Regions from separate parts of the Ruania alba genome, predicted to be linked through region 2. Evidence: riboswitches for the same ligand, from Rfam matches in the RefSeq annotation. Region 2 holds a riboswitch; each other region holds the start of a gene.
The links. Region 2 has a riboswitch for S-adenosylmethionine ahead of BLU77_RS17170 (rhodanese-like domain-containing protein). Riboswitches for the same ligand answer to the same signal wherever they lie in the genome.
Positions count from the first base shown of each region.

Region 1: it holds a riboswitch for S-adenosylmethionine, as region 2 does, so the genes downstream of both, BLU77_RS15850 (methylenetetrahydrofolate reductase) here and BLU77_RS17170 (rhodanese-like domain-containing protein) in region 2, are expected to answer to the same signal.
Region 3: it holds a riboswitch for S-adenosylmethionine, as region 2 does, so the genes downstream of both, BLU77_RS09370 (LLM class oxidoreductase) here and BLU77_RS17170 (rhodanese-like domain-containing protein) in region 2, are expected to answer to the same signal.

Region 1 covers NZ_FNTX01000002.1:1,187,083-1,192,226, reverse strand. The annotation lists gene metE (5-methyltetrahydropteroyltriglutamate--homocysteine S-methyltransferase) at 1-1,532, opposite strand, end outside; gene BLU77_RS15850 (methylenetetrahydrofolate reductase) at 1,670-2,578, opposite strand; SAM riboswitch class I at 2,628-2,730, opposite strand; gene BLU77_RS15845 (hypothetical protein) at 2,981-3,181, shown strand; gene BLU77_RS15840 (alpha-amylase family protein) at 3,300-5,144, opposite strand, start outside.
Region 2 covers NZ_FNTX01000002.1:1,512,592-1,517,735, reverse strand. The annotation lists gene BLU77_RS22970 (response regulator transcription factor) at 14-1,630, shown strand; gene BLU77_RS17175 (O-succinylhomoserine sulfhydrylase) at 1,693-2,916, opposite strand; gene BLU77_RS17170 (rhodanese-like domain-containing protein) at 2,930-3,349, opposite strand; SAM riboswitch class I at 3,354-3,435, opposite strand; gene BLU77_RS17165 (hypothetical protein) at 3,624-4,166, shown strand; gene BLU77_RS17160 (hypothetical protein) at 4,114-5,004, shown strand; gene BLU77_RS17155 (hypothetical protein) at 5,060-5,144, opposite strand, start outside.
Region 3 covers NZ_FNTX01000001.1:2,033,066-2,038,209, forward strand. The annotation lists gene BLU77_RS09355 (glutamate-5-semialdehyde dehydrogenase) at 1-652, opposite strand, end outside; gene BLU77_RS09360 (MFS transporter) at 757-1,992, opposite strand; gene BLU77_RS22025 (hypothetical protein) at 2,176-2,331, opposite strand; gene BLU77_RS09370 (LLM class oxidoreductase) at 2,343-3,167, opposite strand; SAM riboswitch class IV at 3,436-3,550, opposite strand; gene BLU77_RS09375 (CHAT domain-containing protein) at 3,621-5,144, opposite strand, start outside.

The sequences.
Region 1 (5,144 bases), 330 kb from region 2:
GCGAACCCGTCCAGCAGCTCGGCGAAGTACTGCACCATGTCATTGCGCTCCGGCTCCCCGTGCACGAGCACGTCCAGCCCGAGCTCGGTCTGCAGCTCGATCACCCGGCTGATCTCGCCGCGGATCACCTCGGCGTACTGCTCCTCCGTGAGCTCACCCTTACGCCGCTGCGCCCGGGCCCGGCGCAGATCGCCCGTCTGCGGGAACGACCCGATCGTGGTGGTGGGCAGCGACGGAAGGTTCAGGCGCTCCTGCTGGGCGGTCGCACGCTCGGAGGCATCCGCCCGTTCGGTGTCGGCCGCTGTCAGGGCGGCGGTCCGCCGTCGGACCTCGTCGCGGCGCACACCGAGGGCCCCAGAGCGATCCTCGCGGACGGCGCGCGACGTCGTGAACGCCTCCGGTGCGGTCTCGGGTCCGGCGGTGAGGGCCAGTACCTCGCCGACCTTCTCGTCGGCGAACGCCAGCCACGAGCGCAGCTGCTCGGGCAGGTCGGTCTCGTCGGCCACGGTGTGCGGGACGTGCAGCAGCGAGGTGGAGGTGGCCACGCTGACCGGCCCGTCGTGGGCGGCGCGCAGGTGCTGCAGCCGCTCGGCAGCGGCGTGAAGATCAGTGCGCCAGACGTTGTGGCCGTCCACCAGCCCGGCGACCAGGGTGAGGCCGCGTGCGTGGGCGAGGGCGCCGTCGTCGGGAATCTCACCCTTCACCAGATCGAGGGCGATCGCCTCCACGCCCGTGCCGGCGAGCGTGGCGAAGCGCTCCCGAAGGTCACCGTACGGGGCAGCGACGAGGATCCCGGGGCGGTCGGCGGTGGCGGCGAGAGTGCGGTAGGCGCGGTCAGCGGCCTCACCGAGCTGCGCTGCGGGGACCGCGCCGTTGTCGCTGACCAGAGCGGGTTCGTCGAGCTGCACCCAGGTGGCGCCCGCGGCCGCCAGCTCTGCGAGCAGCTGTTGGTACACGGCCACCAGCTCGTCCAGCCGGGCGAGCGGATCGGTCCCCTTGGCCAGAGCCAGCAGGGTGACCGGCCCGACGACGACCGGCCGGGTGTGCACGCCGGTCGCCTGGGCCTCGGCGAACTCCGCCACCGGCGCCGAGCCGGGCGCGTGCCGCAGGGGGGTGTCCGGACCGATCTCGGGCACCAGGTAGTGGTAGTTGGTGTCGAACCATTTGGTGAGCTCGAGCGGGGCGGTCTCGGCGTCCCCGCGGGCCAGGCGGGAGTAGTCGGCCAGGCTGATCGGGGTGGAGGCATCGATGCCGAACCGCTCGGGGATGGCACCCACGGCCACAGCGGTGCTGAGCACCTGGTCGTAGTAGCTGAAGTCGGACGGAATCGCGGCGGCCTGCGGGTCGAGGCCCAGGTCGGTCAGGTGGGTGCGGGTGCGGGTGCGGAGCGCAGCGCCGGCCTCGGCGAGATCGGCCTTGGTGGTGGCCCCGGACCAGAAGGACTCCAGGGCACGCTTCAGCTCTCGACGCGGGCCGATGCGGGGGTAACCGAGGATCGTGCTGGCGGGGAACGCGGGCAGGTGATCGGACATGACAATCTCCAGACGTGTGTCAGTAACCACCCTGCCGAGCGCAACCTTGTGCGGCTTTTGGGGAGGCAGAAGCCGCACAACGTTGCGTTCGGCGAGGTGGGGGCGGGTATCAGGCGGGTGTGACGTGGGTCAGTCGGTCAGCGCAGACCGGAGGCGTGCAGCAGGTCCAGCACGGCCCTCGAGGAGTTGAAGGTGTAGAAGTGGATGCCCGGTGCCCCGGTCTCGAGCACCTCGCGCACCAGGCGCACGCTGGCGGCGAGCCCGCGGCGGTAGGCCTCCTCCTTGTCGGCGGCCTCGTCGAGATGCTCGAGAAGCACCGGGGGCACGGCCACACCGGTGAGTTCCACCATGCGGCGGAGCCGGTTCGGGTCGGTGAGCGGGATCAGGCCCGGCACGATCGGGATGTGCACGCCGGCCGCACGTGCTGCCTGAACGAGTTCGGCGTAGTGCCTGGCGTCGTAGAACAACTGGGTGATGGCGAAGTCGGCGCCCGCGGCCTGCTTCTCCAGCAGGGCGGAGACGTCGTTCGGGCACACCACCGGGCGACCGGACTCGTCGTAGGAACCACCGGGGTAGGTAGCCACACTGATGCTGACGTCGGCGCCGTCGCTGCCGAGGTGCTCGGTGGCGAGGCGCCGCAGCAGGTGCACGAGCTGGCTCGCGCGGGTCAGGCCGTCCGGGTGCGGCCGCCAGTCGGGTTGTCCGGCCGGTGGGTCACCGCGCAGGGCGAGGAAGTCACGGACCCCGGCCTCCAGCAGTGAGCTCACGTACTCGGAGAGGTCCTCCTCGCTCGCGCCCACGCAGGTGAGGTGAGCCAGTGGCGTGACCGGGGTGCCGCTCAGGATGCGCCCGATCAGGTCACGAGAGGTGTTCCGGGTGGACCCGGAAGCCCCATAGGTGACCGAGAAGTAGTCCGGCTGAATCTCCGCCAGGGCACCGACGGTGCGGGTCAGAGTCTGCTCACCCTTCGGGGTGCGCGGTGGATAGAGCTCGAACGAGACGCACGGGTCCGGGCGAGGGCTGCGGTAGAGAGTGGCGGTCGTCATGAGCGACCGCCACGGTTCGGATGTGGGTGAATCTGTGCCTGCATAGATGACTCCATCGAACCTGGCTGTAGCACCCTTCCCCGCGGGAGGCTTCCGTTGGGGGGTTGCTGCGGCGTCCTCGAGCCAGGACTCTCAGCCGCTCTGGATGGTCTGCACTCGATGCTACCGGTCCGGGAGGGCATCTACACCGCGTATCACCGACTGAGACCACCCGTCCATGGCATGCGGCAACACCAGCACCCGAAGATCAAACGTCGATCTGGCTACCACGCAGCAGGCAAAACGACGTTTGATTTCGGGATTGGGCGCCGATCCAGAGAGTGCTCGGGGTGGCGGCCGCCCCGGTGTCGGTGCTCGGGTGCAGACTCGGGAGCAAGCGCAGCACGCAGGAAGGAACGCGGAATGGCACGCACGGACCGTCTGCATGAGAACCTCACCCTGGCGGGTGCGCGCGACGAGCGAGACGCCGTCCTGGCGGCACTGGCCGACGCCGAATGGCTCGACCACGCCGGCACGGCCGGGCTGGATACCCGGGAGATGGCACTGCTGGACGATCTGGGCGCGCTGGACGCGCTGCTCTCCGAGAGCCGTCGCAGTGCGTGACACGGCCGAGCCCGAGACGCGCGCCGTGGCCGAACCGGCGCATGCAGGTTCGGCCACGGCCGCCCGGTAGTAGGCACCCCGGTCGCAGGGCGCCACGCGTCACGCCCGGATGCGTGGGCTACAGGTGTGCGCGCAGGTCGGTCACGATCGCCGTGAGGTGCTCTCGCGCCGCGTCATCGTCGATCTGCTCCACCACGTCCACCGCACGGTCCAGCGCACGGTCGGCCTGCCGCCCCTGACCTCGATCTGCGAAGCGTTCCGCCGAGTTCAGCTGCGCTCTGATCCGCCGGTACTCGGCTGTGCCGATTGAACCGTCCGCGTCGTAATCGTCGAGGTGTTGCCGCGCGGCATCGTAGGGAGCCGCCGGTTCCGGTTCCCTACCGTCATCCTCGACCACGAGCAGGCCCATGAAGACGAAGTCCGGCAGCACGACGCTGCAGATCCCGTCACTGACTTCCACGTCCAGGACAGTCTCCGTCAGCACCTCGGTCACCTGAGCAGGCGCCGGGAGCCCGATCCCCGCCCGCCACGTCACGCGGACGCCCGATGCCGGCGGTCCGACCGGGTTCTCTTCCCCGGGAGGCACACCGCCGCCGGAGTTCGTCTGGAACCAGGTGAGGTCATTGGTCACCGCGACGACCAGAGCACCGTCCGACCGCGAATAGGCCAAGGCGTACGAGTCCTGCGGACGCTCGGCTACGACGACTGGAGCGTCGGACAACTGATCCGCGACCACAGCTCGGAACGCGTCCTCTGCGTCGCCGGTGGCCGCCGGGTCGCTCCACGGCCATGACGGGTCGTTCACCACGACCGTGCCACCAGATGCCGCGAACGCATCCACGGATGCCTGCTGCTCGGCCGTCAGTTCATCGGGATTGGTCAAGACCAGAAGCTGATAGTCGTCCAACTCCCCGTTCGCCAGCTGGTGGTCGTTCACCACGCCGACCGGCACACCGGCCCGGGTGAGCACCCGATAGGCACCGGTCAGTGGCCACATCACCTCCTCCCACGCTTGTCGGTAGTCCCCAGCGCGGGCCTCGCGGCTCTCCTCCGCGAAGTGGCACGCTGCCCATCGCAGCGGTTGAGTGCCGGCGAAGTGCGGAGACAGGCGCGCTCCGAAGTCGAATGCCTCGCGCGCGGCCTCGATCGTGGTCTTCCCACGCGGCTGGTTGATCCCGAGCAGCACCGCCGGGTGAACATCGACGTTGGCTACACATCCATGAGAGACCAGATGCGCGACCATGGCAAGGGCGTGGTCGGTGTTCGGCACTCCCGTCGTCCACACATGGGAGGGGCGGCCATTCGCTGCACCGTTGACCACGGCCCAACCGAGCGCCTGGCTCACGTGTTCCGGGGGCTGCGCCAGGTCCGGGTTGTCCTCGAAGATGTCGAGATTCATCAAGGTCTTCGTCGCCAGCGTGACTTCCAACTTTGTGGAGTCCGCGATGCGGCACAGGCGTGTGGTGGAGTCCGGCCGGGTGAGGGCGGGGACAGAGGCGGCGCTCACGATGAAGAACGACTCTGGGTTCCGCGTCTTCATTTCATCGCGCCACCACAGGATCGTGTCCTCGATCTTGCGAGCCTTGTGAGCGATGAACCGGCGCCAGTTCGGATCGTGGTGGTCGTTCCCGGCCGGCATGCTGAGTCCGGTTTCGCTCTCGAAGGAGTCCTGGATCGCACTGCCCCAGATCCCGTCGAACGGCAGGTGGCGGTTGTCGAAGAAGAACCCGTCAACGCCCATGTCCGAGAGCTCGAGCAAACGATCGAGCACCACCTCGCCGTACGGACCAGTGATATCGAGGTAGTCACCCTTGCGTGGGTGCGAGAGGGGGTTTCCGTTCACGTCTCGGCAGACCCACTCGGGATACAGCTCGGCCAGCCGGTGCTCTGACATGAACCAGTAGTAGGCGATGATCCGCGCGCCCTCATCATGAACACGGTCGATGATGTCCTGACTGACGTT
Region 2 (5,144 bases):
TCATACTGATCGGGTGACTTCCTTGAAGTCGGCGCAGACCGCGCTCGCCGCGGGATCGTGGGACGCGGCCCGGGCCGCCTTCCGCGCTGTTGCCGAGGAGTCCGGTGACCCGCTCGCCTACGAAGGCTGGGCCCAGGCTTCCTGGTGGCGCGACGACGGCGAGGAGTGCGTGCAGGCACGCGAGACCGCCTACCGCAGGCATCGCATCCTCGATGACCCGCTCGGTGCGGCCCGGGCGGCGACCGCGCTCTCCTGGGACACCCTGCTGTTCGGGTACGGCGCACCGGTAGCCCGGGGCTGGTGGGGACGCGCGGCCACCCTGCTGGCAACGCTCGACGAGGCTGCCGAGCACGGGTGGCACGCCGTTCGGGAAGCCGAGCTGGCCATCGCGATCGACCACGACCCCGGCGTGGCGCGGGCCGCCGGAGAGCGCGCCTCGGCCATCGCGAACCGCCTCGGCCTCGCTGATCTCGCCATCGTTGGAGAGGCCCTTCAAGGTCTCGCGATGACCGGAGCCGGGGATGTCGCGGCCGGCACCGTTCTGCTGGACAGTTCGGTCGCGGCGGCCACCTCGGGTGACGTGCCCGACCCAATGTGGATGGGCAAGATCTGCTGCTGGCTGATCGCCGCGTGCACCTTGAACAACGACGTCTCCCGTGCGGCTGACTGGTGCCGGCGGGTGGAGACGATCTGCGTCCAACGTGGGCTCACACCGCTGTTCAACGTCTGCCGCAGCCAGCACGCGTCGGTCCAGGTCGCCTGCGGATCCTGGCACGACGCGGAACGTGAGCTGACCGCGGTGCTGGAGCGCCTGTCCACCTCCCGGCGCGTCTCACGCCTGGAGGCCGTCGCGCAGCTGGGCGAGCTGCGCCGTCGGCAGGGGCGGTTCGACGAGGCCGAGGCGCTCTTCGCGCAGGCCGAGTTCCACCCCCTCTCCATCATCGGACAGGCACGCATGCAGCTCGCCCGCGGCGACGCCACGAACGCCTGGACCGCCATCCGCGGGCTGCTCCACCGACTGCCCGCGCACGGTCGGATGGCGCGCGCCGAGGTGCTCCCTTCGGCAGCCGTGATCGCCACGGCGGCCGGCGAGGCCGAAGCCGCCGGCGCGTATGTGGCCGAGCTGCGCCAGATCGCAGAGTTCACCGGGAGCCGGTCACTGACGGCGGCAGCGTCAGCGGCCGGCGCACTGCTCGTCGGTCCCGCGGAGGCTGTCCCGATGCTCACCGAGGCCGTGCAGGCTTTCGACGCGGAGGGGTTGCGCTTCGACGAGGCGCACACGCGCCTCGCGCTCGCCGAAGCGCTCGCAGCCACCGGGGACAGGAGCGCTTCCCGGCGCCATCTCAGCCACGCGCTGCAGGTGCTCTCGGAACTGTCAGCCGGGGATGACCTCGCCCGTGCCCGCCGGCTCGTGCGCGCCCTCGACCTTCCCGGGGCCAGCCCCCTGACGGCTCGGGAGCGTGAGGTGCTCACCCTGGTGGCGCGCGGGATGAGCAACGCGGAGATCGCGGCTGCCCTCGTCCTGAGCGAGCACACGGTGCATCGTCACGTGGCGAACATCCTCACCAAGCTCGGGCAGACCTCACGGACGGGTGCCGCCACCCACGGGCTGCACACCGGCCTGATCTGAGAATCGCACGTCAATCTGGTTGTTGCGCCTGCCCGACTCAATCGCCAGATCGACGTTTCATTTCAGAAGGTGCGCAGTGCCTGGGTCAGGTCCGCCTGCAGGTCCGCCACCTCTTCCAGCCCCACCGAGAGGCGCACCGTGGAGTCGGTGATCCCGACGGCGTAACGCTCCTCCCGGGCGATCTTGGAGTGGGTGGTGGTGGCTGGGTGGGTGATGAGCGACTTCGCGTCGCCCAGGTTGTTCGAGATGTCCACCAACTGCAGGGAGTCGAGGAAGGCGAAACTGCGGGTCTTGATCTCCTCCGGGGAGCCGTCAATGTCCAGGTCCAGGGTGACCACGGTGCCTCCGCCGGTCATCTGTTCCTTCGCCAGGGCCACCTGAGGGTGGGAGTCCAGGAAGGGGTAGCGCACCCCGCGCACCCTCGGCCGGCTCTCCAACCACTGCGCCATCTCCAGCGCGGCGGCGGTCTGTGCCCGCACCCGCACCGCGAGCGTCTCCAGGCCCTTGAGCAGCACCCAGGCGTTGAACGGGCTCAACGAGGGGCCGGTGTTGCGGATCATCTGCTTCACCGGGCCCTCCACATAGTCCCGGGGCCCGAGAATCGCACCGCCGAGCACCCGGCCCTGGCCGTCGATGTGCTTGGTGGCCGAGTACACCACCACGTCCACACCGAACTCGAGCGGCTTCTGCAGGATCGGGGTAGCGAACACATTGTCGAGGATCACCGTGGCACCGGCGGCGTGCGCGAGCTCGGTCACCGCCGCCACATCCACGATGTCCTGCATCGGGTTCGAGGGAGTCTCGAAGAGCACCACATCGGCCGGGGTGGCCAGCGCGGCCTGCCATTCCTCGATGCGGTGGGCGTTGACGTAGTCGACCGTGACGCCCCACTTGCCGAGGATGTCGTTGAGCACCACGAAGGTGGACCCGAACAGCGCGTTCCCGGCCACGATCCGGCTGCCCGAGGAGACCAGCGCCGCGAGCGAGGTGAACACGGCGGACATGCCGGTCGCCGTCGAGAAGCACGCCTCGGCGCCCTCGATCAGGCGCAGGCGCTCCTCGAACGCGGAGACGGTGGGGTTGCCGTACCGGGAGTAGATGAACCGGTCGGCCTCACCGAGGAAGGCCGCCTCGGCGTCGGCCGCTCGGTCGTAGGTGTACCCCTGGGTGAGGAACAGTGGCTCGGAGGTCTCCCGGAACTCGGTGCGCTGCTGACCGCCGCGGACGGCGAGCGTGGCCGGGCCGAGCCCGTCGGGCAGGGACGACTGCGGGCGGGGATCACTCACTGAATTTCCCCGCTCAGCTCTGCACCCAGGGCAGCCCGTCCGCGCGCCACCCCTTGAACCCGCGGTGCCCCTCGGTGTCGGTGGGGCCCTCGAACCCGTCGGTCACGTTGTAGGCCGGGCCGAAGCCCGCAGCGGTCGCGGCCTCGGCGGCGGCGATGGAGCGCTGCCCGGAGCGGCAGATGAACACCAGCGGCTTCCCGTCGCCGGGCTCGTACCCGGCCTCGGTGAGCTGGTCGATGAAGCGGGCGTTGCGGGCGCCGTCGGGGAAGGTGTTCCACTCCACCAGCGCGGTGGGCCGGTCGATCGGCCGGGTGTTCGGTACGCCCACGAACGACCACTCGGCGCGGGTGCGCACGTCCACCAGCGCAGCGTCGGAATGGTCGATCAGGAACTGCCAGGCGTCCGTCGGGGTGAGGTCTCCTGCGTACGTCATATCTCCTCCATCGGGTTCTGGCGGTAGCACCGGAGTGGTTGCTGCAGCGTCATCGAGCCAGATCTCTCAGCTGCTCTGGATGGGTCCCGAGCATGGTAGGCGCCGATGCGCGGACCTGTCACGTCAGGTCACATCGCGGGCAGCGAGTCTGACACACCACCGGCAGAGTGACACACCGCCGTCGGTGGGTCAGACGGGCCACGGTGGTTCCCACGATCGTGCAACACCGGCCGCCGTCGGAACACACACCACATGAGAGGAGCGGAGGGCACGCATGCGCAACGCAGGACTGATGACCATGGCGGGGTGCGCCGTCGGCGTGCTCGTCCTGACCGCCTGCGGGCAGACGGCCCCGGATGCTGGGACTGCCGCTCCCGGGGCCGGCGCGGCCGACGGTCTCCCGGCGTGTGAAACGGCGGAGGTGCTGCGCGCACCGGAGGGGGACTACCGCGACGAGCCCGTGTACGTGGGCAACGACCAACCGGTGGAGCAGGTGCAGGCATGGGCGCTCGACCTGCCGGGGTTCGCCGGGGTGTGGATCGACCGCGAGCGCAACGGCTGGGTCACGGTGGCGTTCACCGAGGACGTCGACCAGCGCCGTGCCGAGGCCGCGGAGCAGTTCCCCGATGAGGGTGTGGCGGTGGTCGCGGCCGAGCACACCGAAGCCGAGTTGACCGCACTGGCCGATCGCATCCATACCGAGACACCCGAGGGCGTGCTGTTGAGCTCGGGGTGGCGATCGACCGCGGGGGGTGTCGGTGGAGGTGACGGCGCTCACCGAGGAGAACCTCACGGCGCTGGAGCCGTTCGCGACTGAACCGATCTGTGTCTCCGGCCGCCACCCGGCCGACATCGTGCCGGCCGGCGATCAGCCGACCGAGGGTGAGGGCTGGCGCCTCCTCGGCGACGAGCACACCGGTGAGGTCTACCGCACCGGAGTGGCCACCACTCTCGCCCAGTACGAGCAGCTTTGGGACCGCGCAGGGATGAGCGGTGAGCGTCCGGAGGTGAGCTTCACCGACGAGATCGTGGTGTGGTTCGGGGCGATGTACGGCTCCAGCTGCCCGATCCGGCTCGACGGGGTGGCCGTGACCGATGGCGTGCTGCACGGGCAGATCGTGGTCCCCGGCAGCCCCGGTGCCTGCACCGACGACGCCAACCCGCACTCCTACCTGGTGGCGGTGGAGCGGGCGATGCTGCCGGCCGGCCCGTTCCACGTGCAGCTCAGCGCCGACCACCCGCCGGCCGGGGTCCCCGAGGAACGCACCGTGGTGGACGTGGGCCTGCGGGAGCCGGGCAGCACCGCCACCGACGACCAGCTCGGCACCGACGAGAACCTCATCGACGCCGCCGACGAGCCACAGCCGGCCGGACCGGGCGGGGTGATCGAACCCGGCTATCCCTGGCCCTACCGGCTCGAGCTGGGCACCGCGTGCGGGATCTCCCGGCTCGGCCCGCTCAACGGGGTCACCTGGGTGACCGACACTCGGGACCTGCCCGCCGCGTGGGAGGCGGCGCGCGAGGGCGAGACCGTGGTGGTGGAGGTCCTGCTGACCGAGCGCACCAGCGCCGGTGGGCCGTCCCTGACGGCGACCGTGGGCGCGGACGACGTGGCCTACCGGCCGCTCCGGTCCGGCGACCCCGCCGACTGCTGAGCCACTCGGGCGTACGGCCCCGGCGGAGGGCACCACCGGAGCCGCTGTCCTATGCTCACCGGATGGCCCTGCTGCGTGCGCCGAACCAGTTCTCGCCGGCCCCGGCGGGCGGTCCGACGACGCCGTCGTGCTGCGGGTGC
Region 3 (5,144 bases), on a different contig from region 2:
GTGGGATGAGCACGTCGACCAGCCCGCGGGCACGCATCAGGGCGCGGGCGCCGGCACGACCGTAGGCGTCGACGGACTGGATCGCCTCGCGCGGCAGCCCCGCCGAGACCAGGGCATCACCCAGGATCGTCACGATCGCCTCGTTGCTCGCCGCCGCAGCCGACCCGCCGCGCAGCAGCACCGCATTTCCGCTCTTCAGCGCCAGACCGGCGGCGTCCACCGTCACGTTCGGTCGCGCCTCGTAGATCATCCCGACGACGCCCATCGGCACCCGCAGCTGGCGCACCGTGAGCCCGTTGGGCAGCGTCTGGCCCCGGACCACCTCCCCGACCGGATCGGGCAGCCCGGCGAGCTCGCGGAGAGCGTCAGCGATGCCGGTGATTCGATCCGGGGTGAGGCGGAGGCGGTCCACCAACCCTGGGCTCATCCCGTTCGCGGCCTCGCGCTCGGTATCGACGGTGTTGGCGGCCAGGATGGTGGCCTGCTCTGCTTCCAGTGCGTCGGCCAGCGTATGCAGCGCAGCGTCCTTGGTGGCACTGGTGGCGTTGCGCAGCGTCCGGGCGGCACCCTTCGCAGCACGGGCAAGGTCACCGACACCAGCAGTCGCCTGCTCGTCCGTGACCTGGGTCGGGTCCTGAGTATCCACGCTCATCCCGCCAGGATACGACCCGCCGGCACTCACTCGCCGCGACCGGGACGACGGTGATACGTCGGGTGAGGTGCCCATATCGCGGGGCCTGACGCATCACCGTCGACTCAGCTGGTCGCTTCGCGCGGGAGCCTGGTGCTCTGCGCTCGACGGAGGGCTCGCGCACCGGCCAGCGAGATGATCGCGGCTGAAGACGCCCCCACGATCGTGACGGCGAAGGCCGGGGTGTACCCGCCCCAGTCGGCGAGCCGCCCGGCCGCGCTCGAGCCGATCGCGTACCCGAGGCCGGTCGCAGCGGCGAGCAACGTCATCGCGGCACCGAGCCGGCTCGGCGGACTGATCCGCTCAGCCAGGGTGAAGGTGGTGATCATCGAGGGGGCGACGGCGAGGCCGAGGACGACCAGCACCGGGACGAGCCCGCCGATGGAGGACACCAGCAGCAGCGGCAGGCTCAGTACCGCCAGAGCAACCGTGAACAGACGCAGTCGATTCTCGTACCGGAACGCCTCGGGCACCGCGACGACGGCCAGACCGGCCGTCACCGAACCGATCCCGAGCAACGCGTGCAGCAGACCAGTCAGGCCCGGCTCCCCCGCCTCGGTGGCGAGCACCGAAGCCCCCGCCTGGACCGACCCGAAGATCATCCCGATTGTGAGCTGGGCGAACACCAGCACGAACAGCACCGCCGGCAACCGCACCGCAGCGACCGAACGGTCCGGCTTCGGCACCACCGTGGCCGTGGGGTGCAGGGCGAACCACAGCCCGAACACGCCGAGCAGCACACCAGCGGTGATCAACGCCGCAGACGGGTTCAGAATCGCCGCCACCACCCCGACCAGGGCCGGCCCGAGCACGAAGCTGGCCTCGTCGGCTGCGCCCTCGTAGGAGAAGGCTGCATCGACCATCCGCTGCTCCGCCCTGCCCGAACGTCGTGCGATCGGGCGCCATCGCACCCGCGCCATCGTCCCGACCTGAGGCAGGAACGCGCCGCTGGCACCCGCGATCAGCACGAGCGGCCACCACGCTTCGCCCGAGGTGTAGCTCGCGGCAGCGAGCACGAGCCAGATCAGTCCGGCGGCGCCCACCACCGACTGCACGAGCAGCACCCGGCGCTGTCCCACCCGGTCGGTGAGCGCACCGGCCAGTGGGGAGGCCACCGCGTTCACGACGGCGGTCGCACCGGCCGCGGCACCACCGGCACCGTAGGAACCGGTCACCGCTGAGACCAGCAGCAGCGCACCGATCTGCGACATCGCCAGCGGGAGGCGGGCGAGGAAGGCGATGATCACGTAGATCGCGCCGGTGAGGGAGAACAGGTTCCGGTAGGAACTCAGCGGGGACATTCATGCTCCAGGGTGCGACGGTGTGCGCACCACCCCACCGCTGGTGCGCGCCATGCCCTGGTCGACGCCGAAGCCCGACCGCAGCAGCAATGCTACGCCCTGATCCGCAGAATCCGACGTCGGCCGGCTGTCGCCCGCCTCACACCGAGGCGCCACGACCTCCAGGTCGACGTCGGATTCTGGTCAGGCGGTGGCGTGGCTGCGCTGACGTGCCGGAGTGCGGCGAGTCGTGCGACGTGCCGGCGCCGTGTCCACCGCGGCGGTGCGCGGCTTGCGCAGTCCGCGGGCCTCCAGCTGCGGGATGACCTCCTGCACCAGTGCGACCACGTCGGTGGGCACCGAGGCGGGGATCACGGTGAACCCGTCGGCGGCTCCCCGTGTACCCAGGTGGCCCACAGGTCGGCGAGGTCGGTCGCGGTTCCGATCGAGCGCAGCGGCACCTGTCGCGGCTGGGTCTCCAGCGAGGTGAGCAGGTCCCATCGAGCCCGCGCACTCGGGGCGTCGGCGGAGATCACGGCGTGCACATCGACGAGCACCTGCACATCGTCGGGGTCGCGGCCCCACTCGGCGGCAGCCTCACGGATCGCGGTCCGGGCGGCCCGGGCCTCCTCGAAGGTGGCCACGCTGATCCGGGCGATGTCGCCGCGCGCGGCGGCGAGCTCACCGTCCACTGGGGTACGCACCGGAACCACCACCTGGGGGCGGGTCGTGGCACTGGTGCGCTCCGCCGTCGTGGGCCACGTGCCGATCACGGACTCGACCGCGCGCAGGCTACGCGTGCCGGACTCGGCGACCTCAAGCTGCCAGCCGGCACGACCGGCCGAGGCGCGGTGCACGCTGGCGACCGCTCCGCCGACGTGGTCCGGGCGGCTCCCGGTCAGCGGCACCGTCGCCACCAGGGTGGCCGAGGAGGTGTGCCGGGAGAGGCGGGAGGCGGCGACGGCGCCGTCGAGCCAGTCGTCCCGGCGACGCTGGCCGGCGGCGTGGAAGGTCTCGTCCAAGGCCAGCACGTCGACCCCGCCCTTGTCGGCGAGGGAGGCGAGCCCGGCGAGGCGACCCATGATGAAGGACTCGGCGTCGGAGTCCTCAGCGCGGCGCCATTCGCGCGGTGCGCCGGCGCCGGAGAGATCGAGGGCGATCAGGGAGGTGGGACGAGCAGCGGATGCAGCAGACATGGGAAGTGTCCTTTTCAGCGAGAGGCCGGGGGCTCGATCGCCTGATGCACGCTGGTGGTGTCACGCCACCGGCAGGTGTGCACCTGGGGACCGAGGGTGATGCCGAAGGGGCAAGAACGCCCGAGACATCGGATGGAGCTCGGCTCAGGCCGGCATGCGACAACAGCACATGACACAGGGGGTGACGCTCAGTGCGGGCCGTTCGGGCACTGTGGTCCAGTCCTGGATCATCTGCTGAGGTGTCCTTCTCTCGTTCACCGCATCTGCGGTGCTGCGCTTGCCCCGCACCAGTTGGCCGGGGCCAGGTCGTCACCCGGGGCACCCCACCGCACAGGAGGGTTGCCGGTCAGCTGGCCGGGGCCGTCTCGCTGACACTCAAGACCTTGGTCAGTACTCTACGGACGGTTTGGATGACGTGTCAACCAAATCGTGAGACGTGAGAGACGTCACAGATCACCCGGTGCCGTAGCACTGCACGGCACAGTCGAGCGCGTCGCCACCGAACGCCGTCGCGACCGCCTCGGCCGGGCTGCGCCCGCCGGCGAGCAACTCGTGCAGCCGGGAGAATCGCTCGAGCGCGGCCGTCTCGGCGATGTCGGCCGGCGCCGCCACCACAGTGCGCGCTCCCGCGTGCAGCCACGCCCGCGCCATCCCGAGCGAGCCACCGGCTGCCCCGCACGCGGAGAGGACCACCACGGGCGGCACCCGACCGAAGAGCTCGACGTCGTGTCCGAACAGGTCGCCGTCGGTCAGCTGCAAGGAGGCGAACAGTGGGTGCGCCTCCCGGTCCTGACCGTGGGCGCTCACATGCAGCAGATCCACGTCCGCAGCGAGGGCCTCGGCGTCGTGGCACCGGTCCCCTGCCGTCACCGTGTGCGTGTGCCATCGCTGGCGCACCACGTCCGCCTCCGCGCTTCCGGTGCGGGTACCGGGCCCGACGACGACTCCGACGTCGCCGATCGGGTCGTGCCGATCGCCGTTGCGCAGCCAGGCGCTCGCCGAGGTCGGCACGGTCACCGGGACGTCCGCAGTGCTCGGCAGCTGGCCCCACGGCATCCGAGCCATCACCGCCGGGGCGGTGACGACGAGCGAGGACGCCCCGCATAGCGCGGGCTCGAGGATGTGGTCGAACGCCTCGATCCGCTCCTGGAGAGCGGCCCGCACCACGGGGGTCGCGAGCTGTGCTGCCATCGTCAGGTCCGCGCTGAGACCCCCGAGGAGGCGCGCCATGTGTGCCCACTCGCCGAGGTCGAGGATCTCCTCGCGGTCGCCGAGCGTGAGGGCGATGAGGCGGCCCTCGATCTCCATCAGTGTCACGTAGCGTCCGGCTCGTTCTCCCGCCGCCCGTTCACGCACCGCCTGCACCGTGACGAGCGCACCAGTCGGAAGATCCGCTGCGGCCAACCACCGTCCGTGGCGGATCTGGGCGACCAGCTGCAACCGCGCGGCGGGATCACCGTCCGGACCGAGTTGGCGCAAGTCGGCCAGCAGGTTGCCGAGTTCCTCCGGCGGTCGGGTGGCAGGAACGCGAGCCACCAGCTCACGAGCTCGCTCGGACCAGGTGAGCAGGTCCTGAGGATCCCCGCTCAGATGTGCGGCGCGTTGGCCGAGCCTGATCACCCGCGCCCCCAACCGCCGGCTCACCGACTGCAGCTCGAGGCTGCCGATTCCGCGCTGCCACCGGTCGAGCTCGTCGATCGCAGCCGCTGCCGCACTCAGAGCCGCATCGGTGTCGCCGGCTCGCAACGCCACCTCAGCCGCGACCTCACCGGCAAGCAGGCGGACGGTCAGCGGCTCCTCACTGTCCGGGAGCCGGGGCTCTGCCCCGCGCAGGCCGGCGGCGCGCATCCGCAGCGCGGTCGCCGTGTGCCGGCGTCCGGCCCGCTCCAGCCGGTCGGCGAGAGTCTCCACGCTGTGCGGGCTCGGTGGCCTCGCGCTGCGGCACCTGCTGAGCATGACCACCGCGCGCGCCTCGTC